4 regions of the Telluria sp. ZT3P39 genome follow, and region 4 is predicted to be linked to each of the others. Evidence: predicted binding sites of a transcription regulator. Region 4 holds the regulator's gene; each other region holds the start of a gene.
What was found. The regulator LexA, encoded in region 4, represses DNA repair genes until DNA is damaged. The targets are predictions, from matches to a motif close to ACTGTATNNNNATACAGT.
Positions count from the first base shown of each region.

Region 1: a site for LexA is predicted at 2,343-2,360, ahead of recA (recombinase RecA). Genes of this name have one in related genera too.
Region 2: a site for LexA is predicted at 1,433-1,450, ahead of imuA (translesion DNA synthesis-associated protein ImuA). Genes of this name have one in related genera too.
Region 3: a site for LexA is predicted at 1,902-1,919, ahead of dinB (DNA polymerase IV). Genes of this name have one in related genera too.

Region 1 is NZ_JCASIH010000013.1:120,027-124,238, forward strand. Features, by position in the region: gene AC56LR_RS14085 (sensor histidine kinase) at 1-1,524, opposite strand, end outside; gene AC56LR_RS14090 (response regulator) at 1,521-2,231, opposite strand; gene recA (recombinase RecA) at 2,467-3,558, shown strand; gene recX (recombination regulator RecX) at 3,583-4,041, shown strand.
Region 2 is NZ_JCASIH010000010.1:126,885-131,096, reverse strand. Features, by position in the region: gene AC56LR_RS12350 (TonB-dependent receptor) at 1-1,176, opposite strand, end outside; gene imuA (translesion DNA synthesis-associated protein ImuA) at 1,464-2,207, shown strand; gene AC56LR_RS12340 (Y-family DNA polymerase) at 2,140-3,609, shown strand; gene gmtY (gamma-mobile-trio recombinase GmtY) at 3,836-4,212, shown strand, end outside.
Region 3 is NZ_JCASIH010000005.1:105,089-109,300, reverse strand. Features, by position in the region: gene AC56LR_RS07495 (pre-peptidase C-terminal domain-containing protein) at 26-1,408, shown strand; gene AC56LR_RS07490 (hypothetical protein) at 1,429-1,824, shown strand; gene dinB (DNA polymerase IV) at 1,952-3,064, shown strand; gene AC56LR_RS07480 (recombination-associated protein RdgC) at 3,140-4,036, shown strand; gene AC56LR_RS07475 (asparaginase domain-containing protein) at 4,083-4,212, opposite strand, start outside.
Region 4 is NZ_JCASIH010000019.1:30,628-34,839, reverse strand. Features, by position in the region: gene purF (amidophosphoribosyltransferase) at 1-67, shown strand, start outside; gene AC56LR_RS16525 (cystathionine gamma-synthase family protein) at 92-1,330, shown strand; gene AC56LR_RS16520 (tetratricopeptide repeat protein) at 1,379-2,098, shown strand; gene lexA (transcriptional repressor LexA) at 2,165-2,797, opposite strand; gene rpsF (30S ribosomal protein S6) at 3,072-3,464, shown strand; gene priB (primosomal replication protein N) at 3,515-3,805, shown strand; gene rpsR (30S ribosomal protein S18) at 3,841-4,131, shown strand; gene rplI (50S ribosomal protein L9) at 4,168-4,212, shown strand, end outside.

The DNA.
Region 1 (4,212 bases), on a different contig from region 4:
CAGGCTCCCCGGGTGCTTCCTGGAGTCGCTGCGCGGATTGTTGAAGATGTCGACTTCGGCCCCGTGCTGCTGGGCGATCTCGCGCACGATCGCCAGCCCCAGGCCGCTGCCCTGCACGTTGCTGCCCAGGATGCGGTAGAAACGCTCGAATACGTGGGTGCGCTCGGCGGGGGCGATGCCGGGACCGGTGTCCTCGACTTCGAGCAGCACGTGCTCGCCGTCGCGCCGCACGCGCACCGTCACGCTGCCGCCCTGTGGCGTATAGCGCAGCGCATTGTCGATCAGGTTCGACAGCAGCTCGCGCAGCATCAGCGCATTGCCTGCGATGACGGGTGGATCGCCCGGCGGCTGGTCCGGCAGCTCCAGGCCGAAATCGATCCGGTGCGCGAACGAGGCCTGCACCCAGTCCTGCACGGTGGCGCGCGCCAGCTGCGCCAGGTCGACAGCCTCGAAAGCCAGGCCCGCATGTGGCTGGTTTTCGGCGCGCGCCAGCGCCAGCAGCTGGTTGACCAGGCGCGTGGCCGATTCCGAACTCTTGGCAAGCTGCTCGAGCGAGCGGTGGATTTCTTCCGGGTCGACCTGGCGCAGGGCCAGCTCGGACTGCATGCGCATGCCCGCCAGCGGCGTCTTCATCTGGTGCGCGGCGTCGGCGATGAAGCGCTTCTGCATCTCGACGGTCTGGGCCAGGCGCTCGAGCATGTCGTTGAAGGAGCCGACCAGCGGCGAGATTTCTTCGGGCACCTGGCGCGGGTCGATCGGCGACAGATCGTCGTGCGGGCGGGCGCGGATGCGCTCCTGCAGCTCGGCCAGCGGCGTGAGGCCGCGCGACAGCGCAAACCAGACCAGGGCAAGGATCACCGGCAGGATGATGAACTGCGGCAGGATCACGCCCTTGATGATCTCGTTGGCCAGATGGGCGCGTTTGTCGAGCGTTTCCGCCACCTGCACCAGGGCCAGGTCCGGCGCCGCGGCGCGCCCCGCGTCCTCGCCGCGCAGCGGATCGAGGTGCACATAGGAATAAGCCACGCGCACCGGCGTGCCGTGGATGCTGTCGTTACGGAAGCTCACGGTGTCGCTGCGGCCGCCGTCGGCGGCGGCGGCGGCGCCCGGCACACCGCTGCGCGGGCGCGGCAGGTCGCGGTCGCCGTCGATGTGCAGGCCGTCCGGCCCGCTGATCTGGAAGTAGACGCTGTCGACGTCGTCGGCGCGCAGTACGTCGCGCGCGCTGCCCGGCAGTTGCACGGTCGGCCGGCCGGCCACGGTGCGGATCTGCTGCGACAGCACGGTGACCCGGTCTTCCAGCGCATCGTCGAAGGGCTGGTTGGCGATCGACTTGGCCACCAGGTAGGTGATCGCGATGCTCATCGGCCACAGCAGTAATAGCGGGGCCAGCATCCAGTCGAGGATCTCGCCGAACAGCGAGTGCCGGATGTTCTCGTCCGGTTCGGGATTCGGCGGAATATACAGCGGCTCGGCCGCCCAGGGTCCGGGCGCGGCATCCAGACCGGTGTGGCGTTCGCTCACTTGTCGGCGGATTTGCTGTCGGCGACGGTGCGCGGGGCGTCGGAAAACTTCTCGAGGCAGTAGCCCAGGCCGCGCACGGTGGCGATGCGCACGCCGCCGACCTCGATCTTCTTGCGCAGGCGGTGCACGTAGACCTCGATGGCGTTGTTCGACACTTCCTCGCCCCATTCGCACAGGTGGTCGACCAGCTGCTCCTTGGAGACCAGGCGCCCGGTGCGCGCCAGCAGCACTTCGAGCAGGCCGAGCTCGCGCGCCGACAGGTCGAGCATCTGCTCGTTGATGTAGGCGCTGCGGCCGACCTGATCGTAGACCAGCGGACCATGGCGCACCACGGCCGCCCCGCCGCCGGCGCCGCGGCGGGTGAGGGCGCGCACCCGCGCCTCGAGCTCCGACAGGGCGAAGGGCTTGGCCATGTAGTCGTCGGCGCCGAGGTCGAGGCCTTCGACGCGCTGCTCGACCGAATCGGCGGCGGTGAGGATCAGCACCGGCAGCAGCGAGGAGCGCGCGCGCAGGCGGCGCAGCACTTCGAGGCCGGACAGCTTGGGCAGGCCGAGGTCGAGGATGAGGAGGTCGAATTCCTGGGTGGACAGCGCGGTGTCGGCGTCCTCGCCATTCTTGACGCAGTCGATGGCATAGCCGGACTGGCGCAGCGAGCGGGTGAGTCCGTCGGCAAGTACGCTATCATCTTCGGCGAGCAGAATTCGCATGGGAGCACCCGGTAAACGTTGGACTTTTGACAGCTCCTATTGTGTTTGATTTATCGCAACAATGCGAGCCTCCTCTTAACAACAGGGAGGTTTTTTTCGCTTGCATAAACTACTGGATTTATATACAGTAGTGACTTGAATTCACGTTTGAGAACCACTGGAATTTTATACAGTAGTGACCTTGATTTGCGCGGTAGCGACCCTACCTTGCCTACTCCACAGCTGAAAGTACACCATGGACGACAAAAAAACCGCAGTAAACGCCGCTGAAAAGGGCAAGGCGCTGGCCGCCGCCCTGGCGCAAATTGAAAAGCAGTTCGGCAAGGGTTCGGTCATGCGTATGGATGCGAATACGCCGGTCGAGGAAGTGCAGACTGTTTCCACCGGCTCGCTGGGCCTGGACATCGCGCTGGGCGTCGGTGGCCTGCCGCGCGGCCGTATCGTCGAGATCTACGGCCCGGAATCGTCGGGTAAAACCACCCTGACGCTGCAGACCATCGCGCAAATGCAAAAGCTGGGCGGCACCTGCGCCTTCATCGACGCCGAGCACGCGCTCGACGTGGGCTATGCGCAAAAGCTGGGCATCAAGCTCGACGAGCTGCTGATCTCGCAGCCGGACACCGGCGAACAAGCCCTCGAAATCACCGACGCCCTGGTGCGTTCGGGTTCGGTCGACCTCGTGGTCATCGACTCGGTGGCGGCACTGACCCCGCGCGCCGAGATCGAAGGCGACATGGGCGACTCGCTCCCGGGCCTGCAGGCCCGACTGATGTCGCAGGCGCTGCGCAAGCTCACCGGCTCGATCAACCGTACCAATACCCTGGTGATCTTCATTAACCAGATCCGTATGAAGATCGGCGTGATGTTCGGCAGCCCGGAAACCACGACCGGCGGTAACGCGCTGAAGTTCTACGCCTCCGTGCGCCTGGACATCCGCCGTACCGGTTCGATCAAGTCGGGTGACGAAGTGATCGGTAACGAAACCAAGGTCAAGGTCGTCAAGAACAAGATCGCGCCTCCGTTCAAAGAAGCGCACTTCGACATCCTTTATGGAGAAGGCACGTCGCGCGAAGGCGAAATCCTGGACCTCGGCGCCGACAACAAGATCGTCGAGAAGTCGGGCTCGTGGTACAGCTATAACGGCGAACGCATCGGACAGGGCAAGGACAACGCCCGCCAGTTCCTGCGCGATCGTCCTGCGCTGGCCCGCGAGATCGAGAACAAGGTCCGTACGGCCTTGGGCGTGCGTGAACTGCCGCCGGTCACTGCTGCTGTCGCCGCCGCTGAAGAAGCCGGCAAGGTGAAGCTGCAGGCGGTCGGCGAGTAATCGCCGCCAGCCGGTCGCTAGACCATGCCAGCACCCCAGCTCAGCCTCAAAGGGCGCGCGCTTCGCTATCTGTCGATGCGCGAGCACAGCCGGCTCGAGCTGGGTCGTAAACTGGCCCGTTATGCCGAGGAGGGCGATGACGTGGAAGCCCTCCTGGATTTCCTTGAAAAGAACAACTGGCTGTCGCAAGAGCGCTTCGCCGAATCGCTCATCAACCGGCGCGCCGCACGTTTCGGCAACAGCCGCGTCATGGCCGAGCTGAAAAGCCATGGCGTCAAGGGCGAAGCCCTGGACGAGCTCAAGGCCGGCCTGGCGGACACCGAAACGGCGCGCGCGACCGAAGTCTGGCAGCGCAAGTTCGGCACGGTGGCTGCGGATGCAGCCGAGCGCGCCAAGCAGATGCGCTTCCTGCTGCAGCGCGGCTTTTCCCAGCGCGCAGCCCGGGTGGCGATGCAGGGCGGGCCGGACGACGACGAGTTCTGACGGCGGCAGGTTTCCGTCCCGGCAGCCTGGTTGTAGCAACATCATCTAATAGCATCTTCAAGCGGGCCTTCCCTGGCGCCGGTTTGCATTTTCCCGCCCAACCCACACCATGCTCCGCAGTTGCGACCCTTTGCATAGTCGCGCATCGTAGATCCTATGATGAAAAGAAAG
Region 2 (4,212 bases), on a different contig from region 4:
CGCAACCGTGGCAACGTTGCTTTGCGAACGGTTCACTTGGTCCTTGTTCTGCTTTCCGAATTCGACGCCGTACAAGATCTGGTGCGCTAGGTTGCCCAGCGATGCTTTTTGGACCAGCTCGGTCTGATTGAAATAGCCATCTTCCTCACGCTTCAGATTGGTGCGGTTGAGAGAGGCAGTGCGCGCCTGCTCGTTCACGGCGCCAACGAGGGTGTTGTTGCGATCCAGGCTGTAGTCATAATGGCGGAAAGCGTTGCGTACAGAAAGGTTATCGTTGAAACGATGCTGGAGCGAAAACCCGAGCGCCGTTACCTCCGCCTGCGAATAGTCGACGTCACGCGCGTTTGCTGCGCCATAGTAAGTTGATGCAGGAACGTCTACCGGGCGCCCTTGATACGACGGAACGCCGAAATCGGTCACACGCCGGTCAGACAGGCGTTCGGCCTGGAACAGGACGCTGGTAGCCTCTCCAAGTTTAACCAGCAACGAGGGGGCGAACGCTTCACGCTCAAGAAATTGCTGGCTGCGATAGCTGTCCGCCCGCTCGACGGCGCCGGTGACCCGGAACGCGGCGCCGGCGTCCATGTAGTTACGTGCCAAGTCCACGGAGGCTCGCTTCTGATCCCGGCTGCCCACTTGCGCCGTGATCTCGCTCTTGTTAATGCCGGGCTTCTTGCTGATACGGTTGATGAGGCCACCAGATGATCCACGGCCATAAAGCACCGAGGCCGGGCCCTTGAGTACTTCGATGCGTTCAATGTTGGACAGGTCACGGAAGTACAACGCATCGTCGCGCAAGCCGTCGATGAACTGGTCCGAGATGGCGGAAAAACCGCGCAGCGTGACTTGGTCGCGCTGTCCATCCCCGTGCGACAGGCCGACGCCAGGCACCGATTTCAGAGCGCTTTCCATTGAAAGGGCAGCCTGGTCCAGCAACAACTGCTGGGGCACTACATTGACCGTTTGGGGAATGTCGCGTAGGGCTGCATCGAGTTTGGTTGCACTCGTCGCAGTCGGTTGATTGTAGTCGTTGGACCCAGAACGCGTACCACTGACCTTGACGACGGACACGTCCGCCTCAGGCTGATTCTGCGTCGATTGAGCAGAAGCTTCAATCATCATCTGCTGAACGGCGAGCGCGGCAATCAGGGCCAACTGGGTCTTCTTCAATGCCATGCTTTTCTCTCTAAAGTAGTCATCTTTTGCTCACTGAGCATCAGCCATGCTAACAAACTGACGCTTTGAATGCGAATTATTCTTATTCGCATTGTTGCATGTTCTACTGACAAGAGGCAAGGAATTTGGTAACCGTGTCCCACGGCTCAGCGTAAACAATCGCTGACTTCGTCCTGCAAGGCTGAAGCAGCGCCGATGAATGGGTCGACCATGAAGCCATCAAACCATCTTGCACTTTCAACCATTCGCCACTTATACTGTATAAACATACAGTATTAGGCTCATCCATGTATACTTCACCTACCATTGTTCCCCCGAAGACTGGGAAAGTGCCACAGTCAGTCCTACGTGACGTATGGCGTGCAAGCGAGTTAGCGATTGCACGATCAACCGCCCAGACCACTGGGCATGAGCTGCTCGACCAGGAACTACCGGATCGAGGTTGGCCAAGGTCAGCTCTGATTGAACTACTTGTGCAGCAAAACGGTATTGGAGAGATGCAATTGCTACAACCAATTTTATCTCCCCTCTCAGTGTCGCAACGGGTTGTGCTTATTCAGCCGCCTTACCATCCCCATCTTATGGCCTGCCGTGCTTGGCAAGTGAATGAACGAAATTTGTTATGGCTCCGCCCAAAAAGTTCATCAGATGCCTTATGGGCTACAGAGCAAATTCTTAAAAGCGGCAATTGCGGTGCCGTCATACTCTGGCAAACCGATATCCGACCTGAAACGCTTCGGCGCCTGAACCTCGCGGCACAAACCACCGATACATGGTTTTGGCTCATGCGGCCTATCTCAGCTGCGGCGAACGCTTCGCCATCACCGTTACGCATAGCACTTCGTCCAATCCCTGGTGGACTTTCTGTGAATATTGTCAAACGAAGAGGGCCTTACTGTGAGAGCCGTCTTTTTATTTCCTTGACGAATATGCCTGTGGTTCGCCGGCCACTGAACAAAGATTATGAAACTCCTGTTAAGCGTCCATCTCCCATCATTGCCACTAGAAGCACTACGCCCGCGTTGGTCTGAATCTGGGCAATTTGTCGTTATCGACCAAGGAGCGGTACTGGCGATGACCTTCGAGGCCGCTCAGTGTGGAATACGCTTACGCATGCGCCGCGATAGCGTATCGGCTCTCGCCCCTACGGCAATAGCTCTGGATCGATCGCCAGAAAAGGAGGACCAGGCGCTCCAGGCTATTGCAACCGCGCTAATGCAGTTCACTCCGGAAATTGTTTTGCAAGAAGAGTTCTCGGTTCTATTGGACGTTAGTGCAAGCCTTACGTTATTCAAGGGGCCCCATTCACTCTGCCTACGCGTTTCCAGCATCCTTAGCTCACTTGGTTTTACCTCGCAAATCGGCACCGCCCCCACAGCAGAAGGCGCATGGTTACTTGCACGAAGCCGACGCCAAGACGGTCTCACTCTACGTCGCCGTACATTATCGATAAAAACCTTGCACCACCGGCTGAGCATGCTGCCTTGCGATTTGCTTCCAAAGGCCGCTCCGTATCGGAACTGGCTTAATGACATTGGGGCCGACCAGGTTGGTGCGCTTCGCAGACTGCCCAGGGCCGGTCTTTTGCGTCGAACTTGCAAGGAATTAATCTATGCGCTTGATCGAGCATACGGCGAAGAACCGGAAATATTTGATTGGATCAAACCACCACTACAGTTCAAATCACGCGTCGAACTCGGTGATCGCATCGAGCACACAGGAGCATTGCTCCACAGCGGAACTAGTCTTATCCTCCAGTTAGTTGGCTGGCTCAAGTCTCTGCAACGAGCAGTCCGAGTTTGCGTTTTCCTTCTTGAACACGAACGTGGTCGCGCCGCAATAGCACCGACAAAGATTGAGATAAGCTTGGCAGAACCCGCATGGGACGAAGGACACCTGATCCGGCTTCTAAAAGAACGTCTTCCGAAGATTCAACTTACCGCACCTGTAATTAGCCTCTGCCTCGAAGCAGTAGAGACCGAAGCCGCCCGCCCAACAAATGAATCTCTTTTCCCCGAACCTGGCGGTTCGCTAGAAGATTACCATCGACTTCTTGAGCTATTAACGGCACGACTTGGTAACGAAAATGTATTAACCCCTAATAATGTTGAAGATTATCTTCCGGAGGTCTACAATGCCTGGGCACCCCCAACAACCAAACCAGTTAAAGATAATACAAAATTCATTGCCAATAATCGGCCATTTTTCTTATTGCCAAAGCCTATTGCGCTACTAGTGCGTAATGAGCGACCATTTTATGGTAGTCCGCTTAAAATAATCCGCGGCCCAGAGCGAATAGAAGCTGGTTGGTGGTGTGAGCAATCTGCTTCCCGAGACTACTTTATTGCTCAGGGAAACGATGGAAGTTGTTATTGGATCTATCTGGAGCGCGCCAATGATGCGCGATGGTTTTTACATGGGTTGTACGCCTAATGAAAACCAAGTCATAAACCTTATGTTTGCCCCTGATGATCCGACGAGAAACCCCACGCTACCATACCGTTGCCAGCACACTAGTAAAACGATCCTCACAGACTAGTCGGCGAATATATGTCTTATATATTCTGACCGACGACGAAGGCAGCAGCGATCCGATGCCTTTAGTTAAATATATCCTTGAAAACGCTAGTAGCCGTTCTTTGGCATGGCAGCGTGAGCTTTGCAGAGCTGTAGGTTTGTTTATAGATTTCATAAGTCGAATCAACAGCATTTCAAGTCTCAACTAGACAGGCCCCAACTCCTTGCTGAATTTGCCGAAGTACTAATTGGCGGAACAATCGAGCTCGATGAGACGGATTCATCAGGCCTGTTCTGGACGTCAAAAACAAACGCACGCGCAAAACTTCTTCTAACGCTTCTAACTGGCTTTTCCGATTGGCTAGTACAGCGCTACGACACAAAACCAATCAATCCTTGGCGTACTGCGTCATACGCAGAGCAGATAGCATATTGGCGGCGGTTTGACGAGCGACGTGCGCACGCACTGCTCGCCCATACGTTCGATCGTGAGGCAATCCAAGCCCGATCAAAGTTTTC
Region 3 (4,212 bases), on a different contig from region 4:
GTCGTTCGACAACGGGGGAAAAACAATGCATATCGCGACAAGCTTGCGCGTTCTGCTGCTGGCAACGGCAGCCGGAGTGACCGGGGCAGCACAGGCAGCGAAACCAACGCAGCCAACTTGCGTCACCACGGAAGCAGAGCCGAACAACATCATCACCCAAGCCAACCTGCGCCTCTGCCCGGGCACGGCGGTCAGCGGCGCGGTCAGCTCGTCCACCGACTTCGACTGGTACCGGGTGGACGTGCCGAACACGGGCACCATGTCGCTCAGCCTTTCCCATGCCGCGGGAATCGACCTCGACTGGTATCTCACCAACGCCGCGGGCACCGACGTCGCCTCCGGCGCCAGCCTGGGCAATCCGGAAAACGGCACCTATAACGCGACCACGGCCGGCACCTACTATGTGCGCGTGCGAAGCAATGCCGGAACGGGCAGCTACAGCCTGAGCGTGACCTTGCCGGGCAGCGCCGCAACGGCCTGCACCTTCCCCAAGAAGGTCAACCTGGGCAAGACCGGCAATGCCACGCCGAAGGCCACCGCCACGCTCGGGGGCGCCGTGCTGATGGGCGGCGGGCTGGATGTGGACGAGGCGTTCAAGTGGATGATCGCGCGTTCCGGCGGCGGCGATTTCGTGATCCTGCGTTCGAGCGGGACGAATGCCTACAATGACTGGATTTACGCCATGGGCGGCATCAATTCGGTGCAAACCCTGCTCATCGCCAGTACGGCCGACGCCAATGATGCCTGCGTGGTGTCGACCATCCGCAACGCGGCCGCGGTCTTCCTGGCGGGCGGGGACCAGGCCAACTACATCAACTACTTCAAGGGCCAGGGCGTCGGCAACGCACTGAACTACCTGATCAATACCAAGGGCGCGCCGGTCGGCGGCACCAGTGCCGGGATGGCGGTCATGGGGCAGTACTACCACCCGGGCGGCGCCGCGGACAATGCGACCGTGCTGGCCAATCCCACCGCCATCGCAGTCGGTAACAACTTCATCGCCAATCCGGTGCTCGCCAACCTGGTGACCGACCAGCATTTCACCCAGCGTACCCGGCAACCCCGGCTGGTCAGCTTCATGGCCAGCAGCCTCTATCACTTCGGTGTGGGATGGGCGAGCATGAAAGGCGTCGGCGCCGATGAAAACACGGCGGTCGTGGTCGACACCAGCGGCGCCAGCCAGGTGTACGGCAGCGGCAATGCCTTCTTCGTCCGGGGCACCGACAGTCCCGAGGTGCTGCAGCCGTCGACCCCGCTGACCTGGTACCGGGCGGCCCAGGCACTGCGTGTCTACAAGGTGCCGGGCACGGTAACCGGCGCCAACACCTTCAACCTGATCAACTGGACCGGGACGGGGGGAACGACGGGGTACTGGAGTGCCAATAACGGCAACTGGCTCATGAACTGAGCGCTGAAAGGACCATGACAATGACATATCAACCATGCTTGTTCCTGCTTGCCGCGCTGCTGAGCGGCGCGGCATTTGCCGCCGAGCCCGTCAATCATGTCTACACGCCGGCTGCCGGCGTGCATGAAATGAAGATGTTCCACGCCTGCCACGACGATGTGGATGTGCAGAAGCGCCAGCGCATCAACCTCGTCATGAGCGGACTGGCATCGACCGACGTCGACCTGGTGGCCAGGAAGGTCGAGCCCGGCAAGCCGTCCACGGAAATGATCCTGTTCCGGGTCAAGGGAAAGGATGCCAGCATCAAGACCCTGTTCCGCAGCAACGACGGTCCGCACTGCCAGCAGGGCGTGCACAGCCTGCAGTTCACCGACAGGACGGTCCATTCGGCCGGCCAGCTGGGCCTGAACCGCTGAACCGGACGGCAGCATGAGACAAGGCCTTGCACCTGCATGCAAGGCCTTGTCTTGCAAGAAATCCACTTTCAGTCGATACTGTATGCAATTACAGTAGTCGACCCCGCCCCTGGGGCGCCTCGCCCCCGTGAACGCCCCGCTCCGTAAAATCATCCACTGCGATTGCGACTGTTTCTACGCTTCGGTCGAAATGCGCGACGATCCGTCGCTGCGCGGGCGTCCACTCGCGGTCGGCGGGCGTCCCGACCAGCGCGGGGTGATCGCTACCTGCAACTACGAGGCGCGCCGTTTCGGCATCCATTCGGCGATGGCGACGGCCCAGGCCATGAAGCTGTGTCCGCACTTGGTAGTGATTCCGCCGGCAATGGAAAAATACCGGATCGCCTCAGGCCAGATCATGGACATCTACCGCGACTACACCGAGATCGTGGAACCGCTGTCGCTCGACGAAGCCTACCTGGACGTGAGCAATGCCACGCACTGCAAGGGCAGCGCGACCCTGATCGCGCAGGAGATCCGGCAGCGCATCTTCGAGACCGTCGGCATCACGGCCTCGGCCGGCGTGGCGCCGAACAAGTTCGTGGCCAAGATCGCCAGCGACTGGAACAAGCCGGACGGCTTGTTCCTGGTGCGCCCCGAAGAGGTGGACGCCTTTGTCGCGGCGCTGCCGGTGAAGAAGCTGCATGGGGTGGGCAAGGTCACGGCCGACAAGATGCACCGGCTCGGCCTGCAGACCTGCGCCGACATGCGCGGCTGGAGCATGGAGCGCTTGCAGGAGCATTTCGGCAGCTTCGGCGCCCGCCTGCACGACCTGTGCCGCGGCATCGACGTGCGTGAAGTGAACACCTCGCGCGAGCGCAAGTCGATCAGCACCGAGGAAACCTATACGCCCGACGTGCCCGACCTGGCCGCCTGCCTGAAGCTGCTGCCGGAATTGCACGAGCACCTGCTGGGCCGGATCAAGCGCAACAAGGCGGAAAAATTCATCAACAAGCTGTTCGTGAAGATCAAGTTTTCGGACTTCCAGCAGACGACGGTCGAGTGTGTTGGCTATGCGCCACATATCCCGACCTATGCGCGCCTGATGGAAACCGGCTGGGCCCGCGCCAGCCGCCCGGTGCGCCTGCTGGGCGTCGGCGTGCGCCTGGGCGACACCGAGACAGTCGAGCAACTGCGGCTGTTCGATGACGCTGCCCCGGACGCCATTGCCAGCATTGTTGACGACTCGTCAACAGAATAATTCTCGTACTCGCTGCCGGCAACGGCAGCGTAGAATATCGTTCCCTTGAAATACTGAAACAATCGGATAACAGCTATGTGGTTCAAGAATCTCCAGATTTATCGCCTGCCCGCTCCGTGGGCATTCACCCCAGAACAGATGGAAGAAGCGCTTCAGTCGCAGGCGTTTTCTCCTGCGAGCAGCAACGAATTGCTGCGCCAGGGCTGGGATTCGCCGCGCGCCAACGGCAAGCTGGTCCACGTCGTCAACAAGCAGATGCTGATGATGCTCGGTACCGAGAAGAAGCTGCTGCCGTCGTCGGTGATCAACCAGGTCGCCAAGGCCAAGGCCGCCGAGATGGAAGAGCAGCAGGGCTTCCCGCCGGGTAAGAAGGCAATGAAGGAACTGAAGGAGCGCGTCGCCGACGAACTGCTGCCGCGCGCCTTCTCGATCCGCAGCAACGTCTGGGTCTGGGTCGACCCGGTCAACGGCTGGCTGGTGATCGATGCCGCCAGCCCGTCGAAGGCGGACGACGTCATCAAGCTGCTGCTCAAGGCGGTCGACCGCATGCCGCTGGAATCGCTGCGCGTGCAGCGCTCGCCGGTGGCCGTGATGACCGGCTGGCTGGAAGCGGACGAAGCGCCGTACGGCTTCACGATCGACCAGGACACCGAACTGCGCGCCACCGGCGAAAGCCGCGCCGCCGTGCGTTATGTAAAGCACACGCTGGAGCCGGACGACATCCGCCGCCACATCGCCGCCGGCAAGCAGTGCACCCGCCTGGCCATGACCTGGACCGACCGCATCAGCTTCGTGCTGACCGAATCGATGGCGATCAAGGGCATCAAGCCGCTGGACGTCATCAAGGAAGGCGAAGCCGTCACCTATAGCGATGATGAGCGCTTCGATAACGACATCATGCTGATGACCGGGGAACTGGCCAAGCTGATGGCGGATGTGGTGGAAGCGCTGGGCGGCGAAGCGAAGGCGTAATCAGTAATTCGCGGCGTGGGCAGGTCTCCTGCCCGCGCCCACTGCGCTACAGCTGCTGAAACACCCCCGCCGCCCGGTTCTTGGTCACGTTATCCCACGGGAAAACCTGCCCATTCATGGCGACATACACGCCGGCCGGCAAGACCTGCGCCACGCCGCAGGCCAGCCCCAGATTG
Region 4 (4,212 bases):
GAGCCCGAAGCGCGACGAGGACGACGTGACCACGCACCTGCACCTCAAGGCCCCGGCCACCGAATAAGCCTGATGGTTCAAGCGAACTCCCATGAGCGATAGCAAGTACGGCTTCACCACCACCATCCTGCACAACGACCGCCGCAAGACGGTCGAGCAGGGCTCGCTGCACAAGCCGGTGCACACCTCGGTGGCCTTCGGCTACAACGATGCGCGCCAGCTGGCGGCGGTCTTCCAGGGCAAGGAGCCGGGCTTCCGCTACGGCCGCCAGGGCAATCCGACGGTCAGCGCGCTCGAGGACAAGATCACCACGATGGAAGACGGTGTCGGCACCATCTGTTTCGCTACCGGCATGGGCGCAATCGGCGCGCTGTTCCAGGCGCTGCTGCGCGCCGGCGACCAGATCGTGTCCTCCTCCTTTTTGTTCGGGAATACGAACAGCCTGTGGCAAACGGTGGCAGCTCAAGGCGTCGATGTCGCTTTTGTCGATGCGACCGATGTGGCGAACGTGGAAGCGGCGCTGACCCCGGCCACCCGCATGGTGTTCGTCGAGACCATCGCCAATCCACGCACGCAAGTGGCCGACCTGGCTAGAATCGGCCAGTTGTGCCGCGAACGCGGCATCCTCTACGTGGTCGACAACACCATGACCACGCCCTACCTGTTCCGCCCGAAGGCGGTCGGCGCGGGCCTGGTGGTCAATTCGCTGACCAAGTCGATCGGCGGGCATGGCAATGCGCTGGGCGGCGCCCTGACCGACACCGGCTTGTTCGACTGGCGCGGCTACCCGCACATCGCGCCGAACTTCCGCAAGCAACCGAGCCAGGCCCAAGGACTGGCCCAGCTGCGCGCGAAAGCGCTGCGCGACTTCGGCGCGGCGCTCGGCCCCGAGGCGGCCCACCATATCGCGGTCGGCGCCGAGACCCTGGCGTTGCGCATGGACCGCACCAGCAGCAATGCGCTGGCGCTGGCCCGGCTGCTGGAAGCGGACGAGCGGGTCAGTGCCGTCCACTATCCGGGCCTGGCTTCGCATCCGCAGCACGCCATCACGCAAGAGCTGTTCCGCGCCGCCGGTTCGCTGCTCAGTTTCGAACTGGTCGATGCGATCGATCCCTTCGATTACCTGAACCGCCTGACGCTCGCCATCCCGGCCAGCAACCTGGGCGACACCCGCACCCTGGTGATCCCGGTGGCGCACACGATCTTCTTCGAGATGGGGGCGGAGCGCCGTGCCAGCATGGGCATCGCCGAGTCCTTGATTCGTGTCTCGGTGGGCATCGAGGACACGGACGACCTGCTCGCGGACTTCCGCCGGGCGCTCGACGCGTAGGCACGATGCCGCTATGATGGGGATTCGATTCCTCATCCGTAAGCGCCCATGAAGACCACGCTGTTCTGCCTCTCCCTCCTGTTCTGCGGCAGCGCCTTTGCCGGCGAGCTGGAAGATGCCCACGCCCTGTTCGCGAAGAAGGACTACGCCCAGGCCATGAAGCTGTACACCAGGCTGGCCAATGGCGGCAATGCCGAGGCGCAGCAGGCGCTGGGCCAGATGTACTGGTATGGCGAAGCAGGGCAGGTTGACGAGGCGAAGGCCGAAGCGCTGTTCAGGAAATCAGCCGCCAAGGGCAACAAGGTGGCCGCCGCCTCGCTCGAGGTGATGGACCAGCGCGTCAAGCGCCGCAAGGAGATCGATTACTGGGTCAGGGGCTATGACGGCGAAGACCTCAAATCGGGCGAGTTCCGCTGCACCGCGCCGCGCATTCCGGCCATGTCGAAGATTAACGCCGACATCGACCGTATCGGCGCGGCCGTCACGAGCTGGCAGGAGTGCTACAACAAGTTCGTCACCAACCTGAACGCGGCCACGCCGCTGACCAAGCGCATTCCCGCGGATATCGCCAAGCTGATGACCAAGGACGAGACGGAGAAGTCGAGCGCCTACCTGACGCAGTTGCAGTCGAACCTGACCGAGGAAGCGAAGGTGAGCTCGCAGCTGGTGCTGGCCGACTTCGCGGCATGGCGCACGGCGACCGAGGCCTATGTGTCCGAGCACAACGCGATGGTGAAGAGTTCTTCGGATGCGAAGAAGTTGAAGTGATGGGGTAGGGTAATGCGAACCTGGATCCCGGCCGGGATCCAATTCGGATGTGCAAGGTTAGCGCAATTAGTGCCAGCTACGCATCAAGCCCACCGCCAGCCCCTCGAGCGCAAACTCGTCTTCGGGGGTGACCTGGATGACCTTGAAGTCCGGGTTTTCCGGCAGCAGTTCGACCACGTTGCCGGTCTTGCGGTAGCGCTTGACCGTGACTTCGTCGCCCAGGCGAGCGACCACGATCTGGCCGTTCTTGGCGCTGTCAATCTTCTTGACCGCCAGGAAGTCGCCGTCGCAGATGCCGGCATCGCGCATCGACCAGCCCTTGACCTTCAGCAGGAAGTCGGGCCTGGCCGAGAACATGGCGGCATCGACGTTATAAGTGGCTTCGACGTGTTCCTGGGCCAGGATCGGCGAACCGGCGGCGACCCGGCCGACCAGCGGCAGCGACATCATGAGCGCGGCAGGCACCAGCGGGACCTGTTCGACGGAAGCGCCGATCAGGCGGATGCCGCGCGAGGTGCCAGGCGAAATCTCGATGGCGCCCTTGCGCGCCAGCGCCTGCAGGTGTTCTTCGGCGGCGTTGGCCGACTTGAAGCCGAGTTCGGCCGCGATTTCGGCGCGGGTCGGGGGAAAACCGGTGTTCTCGATCGCTTCCCTGATCAGGTTCAGGATCTGTTCTTGCCTTGCAGTGAGCTTGAGCATGGGTGTGTTAAGGCAATCCGTTGTGTGAGTAGACTGTATTTTTGTACAGTATTCTTCTGCGCGCAAGGGAAAACACGGGAAATATGTAAAAAAATTGTGCAGCGCGGTCCCGGGCGTGGCAAAAACCGCGCGCTCTGCCGGACTCATCGCGGCAGCGAACCACACCCGGCTTTCCAAACCGGCCAATCTCGGGCTATAATGTCCGGCTTTCCCTTCCCACACTCGTCTTGACGCCGAGGTGGGCATTTGTTTAAACGTCCTTAAGGAGTAATGCATGCGTCATTATGAAATCGTTTTTATCGTCCACCCGGACCAAAGCGAGCAAGTCCCGGCGATGATCGAGCGTTACAAGGCCACGGTGTCGAGCCGCGGCGGTAACATTCATCGCGTGGAAGACTGGGGCCGTCGCCAGATGGCTTACCAGATCCAGAAGCTGCCGAAAGCCCACTACATCTGCCTGAACATCGAGTGCGACAACGAGACCCTGGTCGAGCTGGAAACCGCATTCAAGTTCAACGATGCCGTCCTGCGTCACCTGACCGTCAAGATGAAGAAGGCTGAAACCGCACCGTCGCCGATGATGAAATCGGTCCAGCGCGAAGACGCAGCCAAGAGCCACCGCGCCGAAGCCGCAGCACCAGCTGCCGCTCCAGCCGCAGCGGCCTGATTGTTGAACCGGTTTTTCCAGGGAATCCCGAACACAAGTGAACCAGTAGCGTGAACGAACTGCGGCTCGTGGCGACCATCGCCGAGCGTGACGTGTTGCGTTACACCCCGGCCGGCGTCCCCATCGTGGGCGCCATCCTGATGCACAGTTCGCAGCAGGAAGAGGCAAGGGTAGCGAGACTGGTCGAGTTTGAAGTCACCGCGCTGGCCGCGGGCGAGATTTCAGGCAGGTTTGCCGGCGCCGAACTCGGCGCGGCCTACCAGTTCACCGGATTCCTGGCACGGAAGAACCGCAACAGTAAAGCCCTGGTGTTTCACATCATTGATTTCAGTGCCGCCTGAAGCGGCATTCATTTAGATAGATACAGGAGCCTAAAATGGCATTCGGTAAAAAGTTCGACAAAAACAAAGCCAAAGAAAAACTGAAGCGCAAACAGCAGAACCCGCTGTTCAAGCGCAAGAAGTTCTGCCGCTTCACCGCAGCAAACGTGGAACAGGTCGACTACAAAGACGTCGACACCCTGAAGGACTTCGTCCAGGAAAACGGCAAGATCATGCCGGCACGCCTGACCGGCACCAAGGCGCACTACCAGCGCCAGGTCGACACCGCGATCAAGCGCGCACGCTACCTCGCGCTGCTGCCGTACACCGACCTGCACCACGGTTAATCCGCGGCATACAGATCAGAATTTCTGGAGAAAAATATGCAAGTTATCCTTTTGGAAAAAGTTGTTAACGTCGGCAACCTG